Regions from separate parts of the Acidovorax sp. Q11 genome, predicted to be linked through region 2. Evidence: predicted binding sites of a transcription regulator. Region 2 holds the regulator's gene; each other region holds the start of a gene.
The links. The regulator FNR, encoded in region 2, switches genes on or off when oxygen is low (the NO sensors DNR and NnrR bind a similar motif). The targets are predictions, from matches to a motif close to TTGATNNNNATCAA.

Region 1: ACYZGB_RS02780 (universal stress protein) is a predicted target of FNR. The motif match lies at 1,632-1,645, and genes of this name have one in related genera.
Region 3: ACYZGB_RS08205 (universal stress protein) is a predicted target of FNR. The motif match lies at 1,541-1,554, and genes of this name have one in related genera.

Annotation. Positions count from the first base shown of each region.
Region 1 is NZ_JBUDZG010000002.1:76,476-80,821, forward strand. Features, by position in the region: gene ACYZGB_RS02770 (hypothetical protein) at 179-706, shown strand; gene ACYZGB_RS02775 (2OG-Fe dioxygenase family protein) at 832-1,608, shown strand; gene ACYZGB_RS02780 (universal stress protein) at 1,730-2,167, shown strand; gene ACYZGB_RS02785 (Bug family tripartite tricarboxylate transporter substrate binding protein) at 2,362-3,345, opposite strand; gene bktB (beta-ketothiolase BktB) at 3,531-4,346, opposite strand, start outside.
Region 2 is NZ_JBUDZG010000004.1:71,482-75,827, reverse strand. Features, by position in the region: gene ACYZGB_RS05155 (sulfite exporter TauE/SafE family protein) at 19-762, opposite strand; gene hemN (oxygen-independent coproporphyrinogen III oxidase) at 768-2,150, opposite strand; gene fnr (fumarate/nitrate reduction transcriptional regulator Fnr) at 2,346-3,068, shown strand; gene ACYZGB_RS05140 (hypothetical protein) at 3,124-3,417, opposite strand; gene ACYZGB_RS05135 (FixH family protein) at 3,491-3,766, opposite strand; gene ccoG (cytochrome c oxidase accessory protein CcoG) at 3,836-4,346, opposite strand, start outside.
Region 3 is NZ_JBUDZG010000007.1:50,470-54,815, reverse strand. Features, by position in the region: gene ACYZGB_RS08215 (hypothetical protein) at 1-218, opposite strand, end outside; gene tgt (tRNA guanosine(34) transglycosylase Tgt) at 338-1,510, opposite strand; gene ACYZGB_RS08205 (universal stress protein) at 1,626-2,105, shown strand; gene ACYZGB_RS08200 (hypothetical protein) at 2,188-2,577, opposite strand; gene ACYZGB_RS08195 (phospholipase A) at 2,954-4,183, opposite strand; gene ACYZGB_RS08190 (hypothetical protein) at 4,183-4,346, opposite strand, start outside.

The DNA of each region.
Region 1 (4,346 bases), on a different contig from region 2:
TGTTTTCTTAAGAAACTGCTGCTCGACTGGATTTGTCGCCATTGGCTGACATTCCGGCGGCCCTCCAAGAGGTAAGGTATGGCAGGCTGCGCGATCAGCGCGGCCACCCTGCCCCCGCACACTGGGTGGTTTGCGCGCAGTGCGTGCACCCGGCAGGGCCTGCTTTACGGAGTTCCCCATGACCAATACAACTATCTCCACGAGTTTCACCACCCTTCGCCGCCTGGTTGGTGGCGCTGCTGCCGCGCTGCTGCTGGCGGCCGCAGGCGGGGCGCAGGCCCAGACCTACATCAACGCCACTGTGGGCGGCGAGCTGGCACCGGGCGTGTATGGCCGCATCAACATCGGCAACGCGCCGCCACCGCCCCTGATCTATGCCGAGCCCGTCATCATCCACCGCCCGGCCGTGGTGGTGCCCCGCGCACCGATCTACCTGTATGTGCCCCCGGGCCACGCCAAGAACTGGGGCAAACACTGCGCCCGCTACAACGCCTGCAACCAGCCCGTGTACTTTGTGCAGGAGCCCCCGCCGCGCAAGGGCCCCAAGCACCACCATCACCCGGGGCGCGATGACCGCCGCTGGGACGACGACCACCGCCACGGCGGCGGCAAACATGACCGTGACCACGGTCGAGGCCATGGGCGGGGCGATGACCGGGGTGAGCGGGGCGAAGGCCGTGGCAAGGGCCACGGCCACCGGGACTGAGCGGCCTGAGCAGCCGGATGGATGGGCCGGAGCGGTTGCGCGCGGCGGGTGCTCCGCCCGCTCCCGTCCTCTCCTTGCGCCACCGCAGATCGCGGGCTTGCGCCAGCGGTTAAGCTCGGGCTCCTATGGCCCAAGTCACCTTTTCCCCTCCGTTCGCCCCCCCTTCCGAAGTCGCCAGCCAACTGCGCCAGGGCGGTTTTGCCGTGTTGTCCCCGGCAGCCGTGGCCGAGTGGATCGGTTGCGATCTGCCCGCGCTGATGGCCCTCAACAGCGACTGGGCCGCGCTGCCACCCGATGAGTTTCTGAAAGACGGTGGCCGCTACCGCCGCCGCCGCCATGCCTGTTTTGTGGTGCAGGGCGGGCAGGTGCAGCAGGCGCCCCACCGCGCGCACTGGCAGCCGGTGGAATACAACGCGCTGCATGGCGGCATGGAGCGCTGGTTTGCACCCATGGAGCCCGCCACCGTGGCACGTCCCGTGTGGCAGCAATTGCTGGCAGCGCTGGCGGGCGTGTCGGACGCCGTGTTTGCCGGGCCGGACGCCCCCGCACCCTGGTTCGTGGAAGCGCACCAGTTCCGCATCGACACCACCGACGGCATTGGCCGCCCCACGCCCGAGGGCGCGCACCGCGACGGCGTGGACCTGGTGGCAGTGTTCCTGGTAGGCCGCGAAGGCGTGAAAGGCGGCGAGACCCGCGTGTTCGAGGCCACGGGCCCCAGCGGCCAGCGCTTCACGCTCACCGAGCCCTGGTCGCTGCTGCTGTTGGATGATGCGCGCATGATCCACGAATCCACCCCCATTCAACCCCTGGCTGCGGGTGGCCACCGCGACACGCTGGTGGTGACCTGCCGGCGCGGCAACTTCCAGGGGGCCGATGTGGTGGGGCAAGGCCCGGCCGCCTGAAAATGGGGGCGAGTGCGCCCGATTTGATGCGAATCAAGATGCAGGGTATGGTGGCGGTTCACACTGTCGTCCATGGTCAGGCCACAAGCCTGGTCCCCCCCTTCATTCAAGGAGTAGCACCATGTTCAAGCACATTCTGGTTCCCGTCGATGGCTCCAAGACCTCGATGCTGGCCGTGTCCAAGGCCGCAGCCCTGGCCAAGACCTTTGGCAGCGCCGTGACGGCGGTATATGTCGTCGATCCCTATCCCTTTACAGGCGTGGGTGCCGACTTTGCCTACGGCCAGGCGCAGTACATCAACGCGGCCACGGCCGAAGCCAATGCCGCGCTCGATGCGACCAAAAAGGCCATGGCCGAAGCAGGCGTGCAGGCCAACGCCCTGGTGGGCGAGGGCCATGCCGTGCATGACGGCATCCTGCGCGCACTCGAAGCTTCGGGCGCCGACCTCATCGTGATGGGCTCGCACGGCCGCCGCGGCCTCGAAAAGCTGGTGCTGGGCAGCGTCACGCAGCGCGTGCTGGGTGTGGTGCACATCCCCGTGCTGGTCGTGCGCGACTGATCGCTGCACAGCAGCATCGCCCATGAAAAACGGCTCCCAAGGGAGCCGTTTTTGCTGCGGTTCTTGATGGCGCCAGGCATCGCCGCAGCGATGAAAACTGGCACGCCTCCAGGCCAGTGCACCCGTGGAACTGGCTTTGCCAGGCCACTGGGTGCGTCCCCCTTCAGGGGGAAGGCGCGAAGCGCCTCAGGGGGTCACTCTATCTTCGCTCCAGAGGCTTCCACGATGCCCTTCCACTGCGTGTATTCCTTCTTCAGGAGGGCACCCAGCTGGGCCGATGTCATGGCCTCGGGTTCGGCACCCTGGGCCTGGATGGCGGCCTTCATGTCGGCCGTGGCCAGCAGCTTGTTGATCTCGGCGTTCAGCGTGGCCACCACAGGGGCAGGCGTGCCTGCGGGGGCGAACACGCCGTACCAGGTGCTCACGTCAAAGTCCTTGAAGCCGGACTCGGCCACCGTGGGCACATCGGGCAGCGAGGAGCTGCGCTTGGCCGAGGTCACGGCCAGCGGGCGCAGCTTGCCCGCCTTGATCTGGCCCATCGCCGAAGGCAGCGACGACACCAGCAGGTCCACATTGCCCGCCAGTGCGTCCATCAGCGCGGGGTTGGAGCCCTTGTAGGGAATGTGGCTGAGCTTGGCGCCCGCCGCCTGCTCGAACAGGTGGCCTGCCAGGTGGATGGAGGTGCCGTTGCCGGGCGAGCCATAGGTGATGGTGCCAGGCGCAGCCTTGGCGGCGGCCACCACATCGGCCAGGGTCTTGTACTTGGAGTTGACGCTGGTGGCGATGACCACGGGCGTCCAGGCCACATGGGCCACGGGCGTCAGGTCTTTGGTCGGGTCCCAGGGCAGGTTCTTGTACAGCCAGGGGCCGATCACTAGGTTGTCCTTCTGGCCCATCACGATGTCGTAGCCGGTGGGTGCGGCCTTCACGGCTTCGCCGATGCCGATGGTGCCGCCCGCGCCCGCCTTGTTGTCAGCCACCACGGTCCACTTGGCGCTGTCGGTGAGCTTGGTGGCCACCATGCGCGAGAGGATGTCGGTGCCGCCGCCGGGCGGGAAGGGCACGATCAGGCGGATGGGTTTGGTGGGGTAGGCCGCAGCCGGTGCGGGCGTCTGGGCGTGGGCCGTGGTGCCCAGGGCAAAGGCGAGGGCGGTGAAGGAAAGCAGGGTGCGAATCATGGTGAGCAATGTCTCCGTCGGTTCAGGGGTGTGCGGGTCGCCCCTTGGGGACGGGGGAACCCGGCTGATCTGGGTCAGCGGGCGCCAATGATCGCTGATCATCTGCGGCACCCGCCTTGCCAATAGCGGGTGGCAGCATCGCCGCTGGCGATGGCGGCCTGCGCACCCGCTGGCAGTTCATGCGGTTACATGCGCTCAAAAATCGCCGCAATGCCCTGGCCGCCGCCGATGCACATGGTCACCAGTGCGTAGCGGCCTTGCACGCGCTGCAGTTCGTGGATGGCCTTCACGGTGATCAGCGCACCCGTGGCGCCGATGGGGTGGCCCAGCGAGATGCCCGAGCCGTTGGGGTTGACCTTGGCCGGGTCCAGGCCCAGGTCCTTGGTCACTGCACAGGCCTGGGCGGCGAAGGCCTCGTTGGCTTCGATCACGTCCAGGTCGGCCACGGTGAGGCCCGCCTTCTTCAGCGCCAGCTGCGTGGCGGGCACGGGGCCGATGCCCATGTACTTGGGGTCCACACCCGCGTGGGCGTAGGCCACCAGGCGGGCCAGGGGCTTGGCACCACGGGCCTTGGCGGCACCGGCTTCCATCAGCACCACGGCGGCGGCCGCGTCGTTGATGCCCGAGGCATTGCCGGCCGTGACCGTGCCGTTTTCCTTCACGAACACGGGCTTGAGCTTGGCCATGTCCTCCAGTGTGGCGCCGGGGCGGAAGTGCTCATCGGTGGCGTATTGCACATCGCCCTTTTTGCTCTTGAGGGTGACGGGCACGATCTGGTCCTTGAACAGGCCTGCCTGCGTGGCGCGTTCGGCGCGGTTGTGGCTCTCGACGGCCAGCTTGTCCTGGTCTTCGCGCGTGATGCCCCACTTGGCGGCGATGTTCTCGGCCGTCACACCCATGTGGATGGTGTGGAAGGGGTCGTGCAGCGCGCCGATCATCATGTCCACCATCTTGGTGTCGCCCATGCGGGCGCCCCAGCGCATGTTCAGGCTGGCAAAGGG
Region 2 (4,346 bases):
CTCAGACCGCGCCTGGCCTCAGCGGCACCAGAGCGAAGGCTTGTAGATCAGGTCCATCCAGAGAGCCCAGGCTGCGACGGCGCACAGCAAGCCTCCCGCGACCCGGGTGCCCCAGTCGGCACGCACCCGATTGAGACGGCTTCGCAGTCGGCTCCACGCCCAAGGGCCACCCAGCAGCCACACCCCACTACCCACGGCAAACAACACCATGGTCAGCGCCCCTTCCAATGCGCCGCCACTCAGAGCGGCGACCAGCAGGGCCGAGTAAAGCAATCCACAGGGCATCAAGGCCCACAGGGCACCTGCCGCCAGCACGCCAGCGGGCGCCCCCACCAATGGCCGCACGCGCCCCCACACGGCCCTCCCGGCCTGCTCCACCCAGGCGGGCTGGCGCGACTGCACCATCATCATCAGGCCCCAGGCCATGACAGCCACATGCATCAGGGTCCACACCGGACGCAAGGCCGTGGTCTGCTGGGTAAGCCACGCCAGGCTGTCCATGGCCAGGGCCGCCAGGGCGCCTGCGGCCGCGTAGCCCGCCAGCCGCCCCCCATGAAACGCCAGGGTGCGCAACACCACACCACCCTGCGGCATCCATTGCACAACCTGCACTGCGGTGCTTTCTTGCGCCAGCTTACCCGTGCCTTCTGCGGCCGCAGCCCGCCCCACCAGGGCACCACAGGGCGCGGCGCACATGGCCAAGCAATGGGACCCGCCTGCGAGTCCCATGAGCAAAGCCGTCCAGGCCACGGTTGCGAGCATAGGCCTCAGATGATGCGCGAAAACCGGGCGCGGTTGCGGTCTGCCTGAAGATAACGGTCAAACACCATGGCAATGCCCCGCACAAAAAACCATCCCATGGCCGTCACTTCGATCCCCTCGGGCCCCACCCGCACCAGCCCCTGTTCGGCCATGTCTTCGAGCTGCGCGATCTCTGCCGCAAAGTACTGCCGCACATCAATCAACCAGGCCTGCTCCATGGATTCATAGAGCAACTCGCCCTGGCACATCAGGGCCATGATGGCGGCGCGGCGCACGAGATCGTCACGCGTGAGCGCCAGACCCCGCACCACCGGCAAACGTCCCTGGTCGAGAAAGTCGTAATACTCGTCCAAGGTCTTTGAGTTCTGGCTGTAGGTCGCACCCACCCGGCCAATGGCCGACACGCCCAAGCCGATCAGGTCGCAGTCAGGCTGTGTGCTGTAGCCCTGGAAGTTGCGGTGCAAGCGCCCTTGGCGTTTGGCCACAGCCAAGGCATCCGAGGGCAACGCAAAGTGGTCCATGCCGACATAGACATAGCCCGCGTCCATGAACGCATCGAGCGAGCGCGACAGCATGGACAGCTTGCTCGACGCCGTTGGCAGCTCGGCCGAAACAATGCGGCGCTGGGGTTTGAAACGTTCTGGCAGGTGCGCGTAGGCATACAGCGCAATGCGCTCAGGCCGCAACTGCGCCACCTGCGCCAGAGTACGGTCGAACGATTCGGGGGTCTGGCGCGGCAGGCCATAGATCAGGTCCACATTCACCGAGTCAAAACCCAGCGAGCGTGCAGACTCCACCAGCGCAAACACCTGTTCGGCAGGCTGGACGCGGTGCACAGCCTTCTGCACCTCGGCATCAAAATCCTGCACACCAAAACTGAGCCGGTTGAAGCCCAGCTCAGCCAGCAACGCCAGCCTGTCGGCGTTCACGGTGCGGGGATCCACTTCAATAGAGTACTCACCGCCCGGCGCCAAGGTAAAGCTGCGCTTGAGCATGGCCATCAGTTCACGCAAGCCCGCATCCGACAGGAACGTGGGCGTGCCTCCACCCAGGTGCAGCTGGCTCACCACTTGGCCCACCCCGCAGTGCGCGGTGTGCAGGTCGATCTCGCGGCTCAGATAGCGCAGATAGACTTCTGCGCGGTCATGGTGCTTGGTGATGATCTTGTTGCAAGCGCAGTAGTAGCACAGCGATTCGCAGAACGGAATGTGCACATACAAGGACAGGGGCAAGGCCTTGGCCACCGAGCCTGTCCGGCGCTGCTCCAGTGCCAGGATGTAGTCCTCCTGCCCGAACGCTTCGACAAACCGGTCGGCTGTCGGATAAGAGGTATAGCGGGGCCCCGGCACGTCAAAACGGCGCAGGAGATCGGGCGAAACAGCGGTCATGGGGGAATATCCTTGCGTACACTCTGACTGTGCCGTACCCTCTGCACGATGTCCTTGACCTGCATCAAGTGAACGATCAGGCCGACGAGCGACAATTTGACAAATGTCAGTCGCTAAGGCGCCCACCCGAAGGCCTTCCCAGCTTTTCGTATCGGGCGCAATGTACTCGACACCCAACCCCTAGCTCACGTGCCTATGAACCCGCTCACCATCAAAGTCGCCTGCTCCAACTGCAACCTGCGCGAGCTGTGCATGCCCGTGGGCCTGAACGAAGAGCAACTGCAGCGCATCGATGAAGTCGTTGCCGTACGCCGCAAGGTCAAACGCGGCAGCACGCTGTTCCGCAACGGCGAATCCTTCACATCGCTCTACGCCATCCGCACCGGCTTCTTCAAGACCTGCGTGGCTACCGAAGATGGCCGCGACCAGGTCACCGGTTTTCAGATGGCTGGAGAGATCATTGGCCTCGATGGCATCGTGAACGACCACCACACCTGTGACGCGGTGGCCCTGGAAGACGCCGAGGTCTGCGTGATGCCCTTCGACCGCATCGAGGAACTCTCGCGCGAGGTCACGGCCCTGCAGCACCATGTGCACAAGATCATGAGCCGCGAGATCGTGCGCGAACACGGCGTGATGCTGCTGCTGGGCAGCATGCGCGCCGAAGAACGCCTGGCAGCCTTCCTGCTGAACCTGGTGCAACGCCTGCATGCCCGCGGCTTCTCGCAGTCCGAACTGGTGCTGCGCATGACGCGCGAAGAAATTGGCAGCTACCTGGGCCTGAAGCTCGAAACCGTGAGCCGCACCTTCTCCAAATTTGTGGAGGAAGGCATCGTGGAAGTCAAGCAGCGCCATGTCCGCATCCTGGACACGGATGCCCTCAAGCGCATCGTCAACAGCCAGCAAGCCTGCCACTGATCGGCAGCCATCCCGGCCTGCCTTCACCGGCCGACCAGAAGCGCCTCCCCTCAGTTCAAGAGCAGGATGATGTCTTGCGGCAGTCATCCGGCCGCTCTCCTTCAGGTACCGGGCAGCGGTTCAGCTCGAAGGGCGACATGGCCAGTAGCGTGGTCAATGCACTGCTTGCCATGGTGATGATCCAGAACGCAAAAAACGCCAGCGTATAAACGCCCTGCCGCGACAGCGCCAGGGGCTGCCCAAGCCAGTGCAGATCCTGGGGGTCCACCATGGCAAAAACCAGCATCTCCAGCACCCCTGCCATCAAGAAGGCGGGCCATGCAATCCACATCAGGCGTTGCGTCCACATATCGTTGTTCCTGTCTCCTGGGGGCTCAGTTACGGCAAGCTGGCATCACTGACGAGCCACATGCTTGCACGTTTCAACGCGGCTGGTCCTGCACGGGGGTGGCCGCATGGTTGCGGCCCTTCATGGCGGGTGCCAGGCTTTTCTCGGGGGCTTCCAGCGTCTTGTTGATCTCGATCCCCTTGCGGTAGTAGTCCTCTGCCACCACAGGATCGGGCCGGGACAGCGCCAGCCACAAGGTCACAAAACCCGCAACGATCACAATGGCCGGGCCGGCAATCACCAGCCAGACATGGCCGAATTTCCACCAGGGTGCTGACGCAACAGGGGCAATAGCTGGGCTTGAAGACATGGCGATTTACTCCTTCACAATCATCTCAATCAACACAAGGCCATGCGAGGCCTTGCACCAGGGTGCGGCTCAGCGCGGCACCAGGAACACAGATTTTTCTGTCACATGGGCGGCGGCGCCGACGGCCTGCACATCGAACTGGACGGCATGGGAGCCAGGGTTTGCCGAACCATACGGGATCTGCAAACGCACCGCCACCCAACGCGACTCCGCCGGGCCGATGTCCACCTCGGCATCGGAAGACACCTCCAGCCCCTCCAGCCCCCGTGCGCTGATGCGATAGCGCTGCTCGCCCTCCGTCGCATTCATGATCTGCAGGCGGTAGATGTTCTCCAGCTTGCCCCCTGCCACGATGCGCGAAAGCGCTGCACGGTCCCGCACCACATCGACCTTGAGCGGAGTCCGCACGACCAGGCTGGCCAGCATGGCCACGCACAGAGCCACCAGCACCGCGCTGTAAATCAGCACCCTTGGCCGCAGCACGCGCCGCAGCATCTGCGACTGGGTCCACCGCTGGGCCACGCCGTTCTGGGTGGAGTAGCGGATCAACCCCCGGGGGTACTGCATCTTGTCCATGACC
Region 3 (4,346 bases), on a different contig from region 2:
GCCCAGAGCGCGAGCAGCTTGACGGGCAACAGCAGCAGCGTGGGCAGCACAAACAGCGCCACGGCCGCCCAGGGCGGCAGGACGCGCACGCGGCCCTCGATCCAGCGCAGACCCGGCCAGCGACCGATGCGCGCCAGCAGCTGCTGCAGCGGCACCCAGCCCCATTCTTCGAACAGGATGAAGAGCGCCAGCACGCCGCTGGCCAGGCCCGCCGCCACGCGACCGGGCCAGCGCAGCAGGGAGTGCAGTATTTTTTGAATGATTTGGGCCTTCTGCGCCTGTTGGTATTGCCTTTTAAGCTATCAAATGTATAGCAATTACATCCCCGCCCGCGCTCTTACACGCCGCGCCCCCGGTCGGCCTTGAACTGCGCGCGGAACTGGGTGAACGTGCCCGCGTCCAGCGACTCGCGCACCTCGCGCATGAGGTTCAGGTAGTAGTGCAGGTTGTGCACGGTGGTGAGCATGGGGCCCAGCATTTCGCCGCAGCGGTCCAGGTGGTGCAGGTAGGCACGTGAGAAGCCTTCGCGCCCGCCGTCGTCCCAGGCCACGCCCGAACTGCCTGCACAGGCGTAGCAGGTGCAGCTGGTGTCCATCGGTTTGTGGTCGGCCTTGTGGCGCGCGTTGCGGATCTTCAGGTCGCCAAAACGCGTGAACATCGTGCCGTTGCGTGCGTTGCGGGTGGGCATCACGCAGTCGAACATGTCCACACCGTCGGCCACGCCCTGCACCAGGTCTTCGGGCGTGCCCACGCCCATCAGGTAGCGCGGCTTATGTGCGGGCAGGCGGTGGGGCGTGTGGGCCATGATGTCCAGCATCTCGTCCTTGGGCTCGCCCACGCTCACGCCGCCCACGGCATAGCCGGGGAAGTCCATCTCCACCAGGCGCTCCAGCGACTCCTGGCGCAGGTGCTTGAACATGCCGCCCTGCACGATGCCAAACAGCGCGTTGGGGTTGTTCAGGCGGTGGAACTCGTCCTGGCTTCGTTTTGCCCAGCGCAGGCTCATTTCCATGCTCTTGCGCGCCTCGGCCTCGGTGGTCTTATGGCCCTTGGTTTCGTAAGGCGTGCACTCGTCGAGCTGCATCACGATGTCGCTGTTGAGCGTGGTCTGGATCTGCATGCTCACCTCGGGCGACATGAAGAGCTTGTCGCCGTTCACGGGGCTGGCAAAGGTCACGCCTTCTTCGGTGATCTTGCGCATGGCGCCCAGGCTCCAGACCTGGAAACCTCCCGAGTCGGTGAGGATGGGCTTGTCCCACTTTTCAAAGCCGTGCAGGCCGCCAAAGCTCTGCATCACGTCCAGGCCCGGGCGCATCCACAGGTGGAAGGTGTTGCCCAAAATGATCTGCGCGCCCATGTCGTGCAGGCTGCGGGGCATCACGCCCTTGACAGTGCCATAGGTGCCCACGGGCATGAAGATGGGGGTCTGCACCACGCCGTGGTTGAGCGTGAGCGTGCCACGGCGTGCGTGGCTGGAGGGGTCGGTTTTGAGGAGGTCGAACTGCAGCATGATGGGGCGCATTGTCCCAGACAGGCTTGCCTGATCTGCTTCAAGGGTATGGACTGGCGTTTGCGCAGGCCGTCGCTACACTGGTCTGCACTGACTCACTCAAGGAGAACACACCATGCTCAAGATCCTCATCGCAGTGGATGGCTCTGAACTCTCCCTGGACGGCGTGCACCACGCGCTGACCCTGGTGCGCCAGGGCCTGCAGGCCACCGTGGTGCTGGCCAACGTGCAGGAGCCCGCCACGCTGTACGAACTGGTCACCACGCGCGACCCCGACCTGATTGCCGCCGCCAGCCTGGAGGCGGGCGAGCACCTCATGGCCCCGGCGCGGGGGCTGCTGGATGCCGCCGGTGTTTCGTATGAAACCGACGTGGGGGTGGGCGATGTGGCGCACACGCTGGTGGACATGATCGAGCGCTCGGGCTGCGACATGGTCGTCATCGGCGCCAAGGGGCAGGGTGCCATCACCAGCGCGCTGCTGGGCTCGGTGTCGCAGGAGGTGGCCCACGCCAGCCCGGTGCCCGTGACCATCGTCAAACATGCCGAGGTGCTGGAGGCCGTGGACAGCGACGTGGCCGAGGACGCCGAGGCCTGAGGCCCTCAGGCGTTTCGGCCCCCCAAACGATCAGGGCCGCTGTGTGCGGCCCTGAGGGGGAACGGATGAAAAGGAGCGGGGCTCAGGCCGCCTTGCGAAACGGCTCGGCCGCCGGCCGCTGCAGCTTGCCATGGGGCAGGGTGGCCAGGCGCGAGAACATGCGGCGCACGTAGCCACGCACCCACAGGCATTTGTTGAGTTCGTCCACGGGCAGTGGGCCCGACACCACCACGATGTCGTTGGCCACATCCTGCGCCCCGGCCGCGCGCAGGCGGCGGCGCGTGTTGTTGGCCCACGACTGGATGCGCGTGGGGCTGCCATGCTGGTGCACCTCGCCCGTGTGCACATCGAACGCAATGGCCACCGTGTCGGTCTTGAGCTTGAAGCGGCGTTCACCCGTGACGGCGCTGGGCGCCTCGCGCATGTCATACAGGTAGTAGCTGCCTGCCTTGAGCTGGTATTGCATGTCCATGGGTGTGTTCCTCTCTGGGCGCATTTTCGAGGGTGCACGCACAAGGCAATGGCCGGTATTGCGGCCAAAAAGCCGCGCTTATCGGGTGTGTGGCGGCTGCGCCCTGCCGGTGTCGTTGCGCGTGCTATTGTGGCGGCGCGTCGGCGCCATTCCGAGAAACTTGAGGATGATGTCGTAACGAGTTGTGAGCGCCCCTCGCCCGGCCTTGGTTTGCTGTTGGTCGGTGTTTCTCCAGGGCGTATGCAACTGGCACGGCCCATACCAGGGCAGCCGAGCAAGGGCCGCCCCGCAGCGAGGGCTGCGTCCCCCTTCCCGAATGGCACAGCCATTCGAGAGAAGGGGTGAAGGCGCGCAGCGCCTCAGGGGGATGTACCTGCTAAAAATCCACCAGACTCAACCCCACACTGAACACCGTGCGCTTGCGGTTGTAGTCGATCATGCTGTCGCCATAGCCGCTGAACAGCGCGGTGTGCAGGCGCAGGTTGCTCTTGCTGCCCCACAGGCCACTGCCCAGGGTCTGCATCCATTCCAGCCGCACCGAGCCCCGGTCGCTGCGCGCCAGGGTGTGGCGCACGGTGGCGCCCAGGGTGTTGTCCTTGTTGGCGTTCCAGAACACCGCCAGCTCGCCCCGGCCGACGTAGTCGCTGATGCCGGGGTTGTCGTCGCTGTCGGCGCTTTCAGACAAACGCTTCCAGACCTTGGCGTTCACGCTCCAGCGGTTGTCCAGCTCCATGCCGGTCATCAGGTAGACGCGGTTCCAGCTGCGCGACAGCGGGTTGCTCTGCCCGTTGGACTGGTGCACCAGACCGACGCCGCTGTAGCGCCACTTCCAGCCCAGCGGCAGCTGCGCCGTGGTGGGGTAGACATACATCACCTCGGGCTCGTGGTCGGTGGTGCGGAAGGGGCGCGAGATCTGGGGGGTGAACAGCTGCCAGTACGACTGCTGCGAATAGCCAAACCACACCGAATCCTTGAGCGTGGGATGCCCCTGCGTGAGCAGGCCCTGCGCAATCTTGGTGCGCACCGACAGCTGGATGCGGTTTTCGGTGCGGCGGTAGGGCGTGGAGGTAAGGGCCGAATGGTCGGGCGCGTCCGAGGTGGGCTGGCGGTTCACATTGCTGCCAGCCACCACCGACACCGTGATCGGCCGGTAGCCCCGGAAGCTGAAGGTGCCGCAGTCGCTGCCCGACTCCAGCTCCCAGAAGCGCGAGAGGTCGCTGTACTGCGGGTCGCGGCAGCCTTCGGTGCGCGCCACTTCGATGATGCGGGTGGCGGGCAGCGTGGTGTCCACGGGGGTGGGCACGGCGGTTGTGGTGACGGCGGTTGTGGTGACGGCGGCGTCGGCTGCCGAGGCGCCGGGGGCCTTCCAGGTCTGCTCGGCCGCCCACTGGTCAAAACAGGCCAGGCGCGCCTGGTTGTCGCCCGGCAGCGCGGTGCAGCGGCGCCAGGCGCTGTCGGCACCCGCAGCGCCGGTGGCTGGGGGCGCCGACTGCGCCCATGTGGCGCCTGCGGGGGCCAGGGTGGCCAAGGCTGAAAGCACCAGGGCTGCCGTGTGGTGCAGGGGGCCCAAGGCGGTGGCCGCCCGGGTAGGCGTTTGGATGGACATCACTGCCACCCCGCCTGCCGGCGCATCACAAACGGAATGGCTGCGGGAGCCGGGGGCGTGGGGTGGGCGTTGTGCCATGTTCCGCGTATTTCCTTGCCGCAACTTCCATCCACCACCCGGCCTGTCCAGGTGGCGCTGATGTTCGTGCCGTTGATCGATTCTT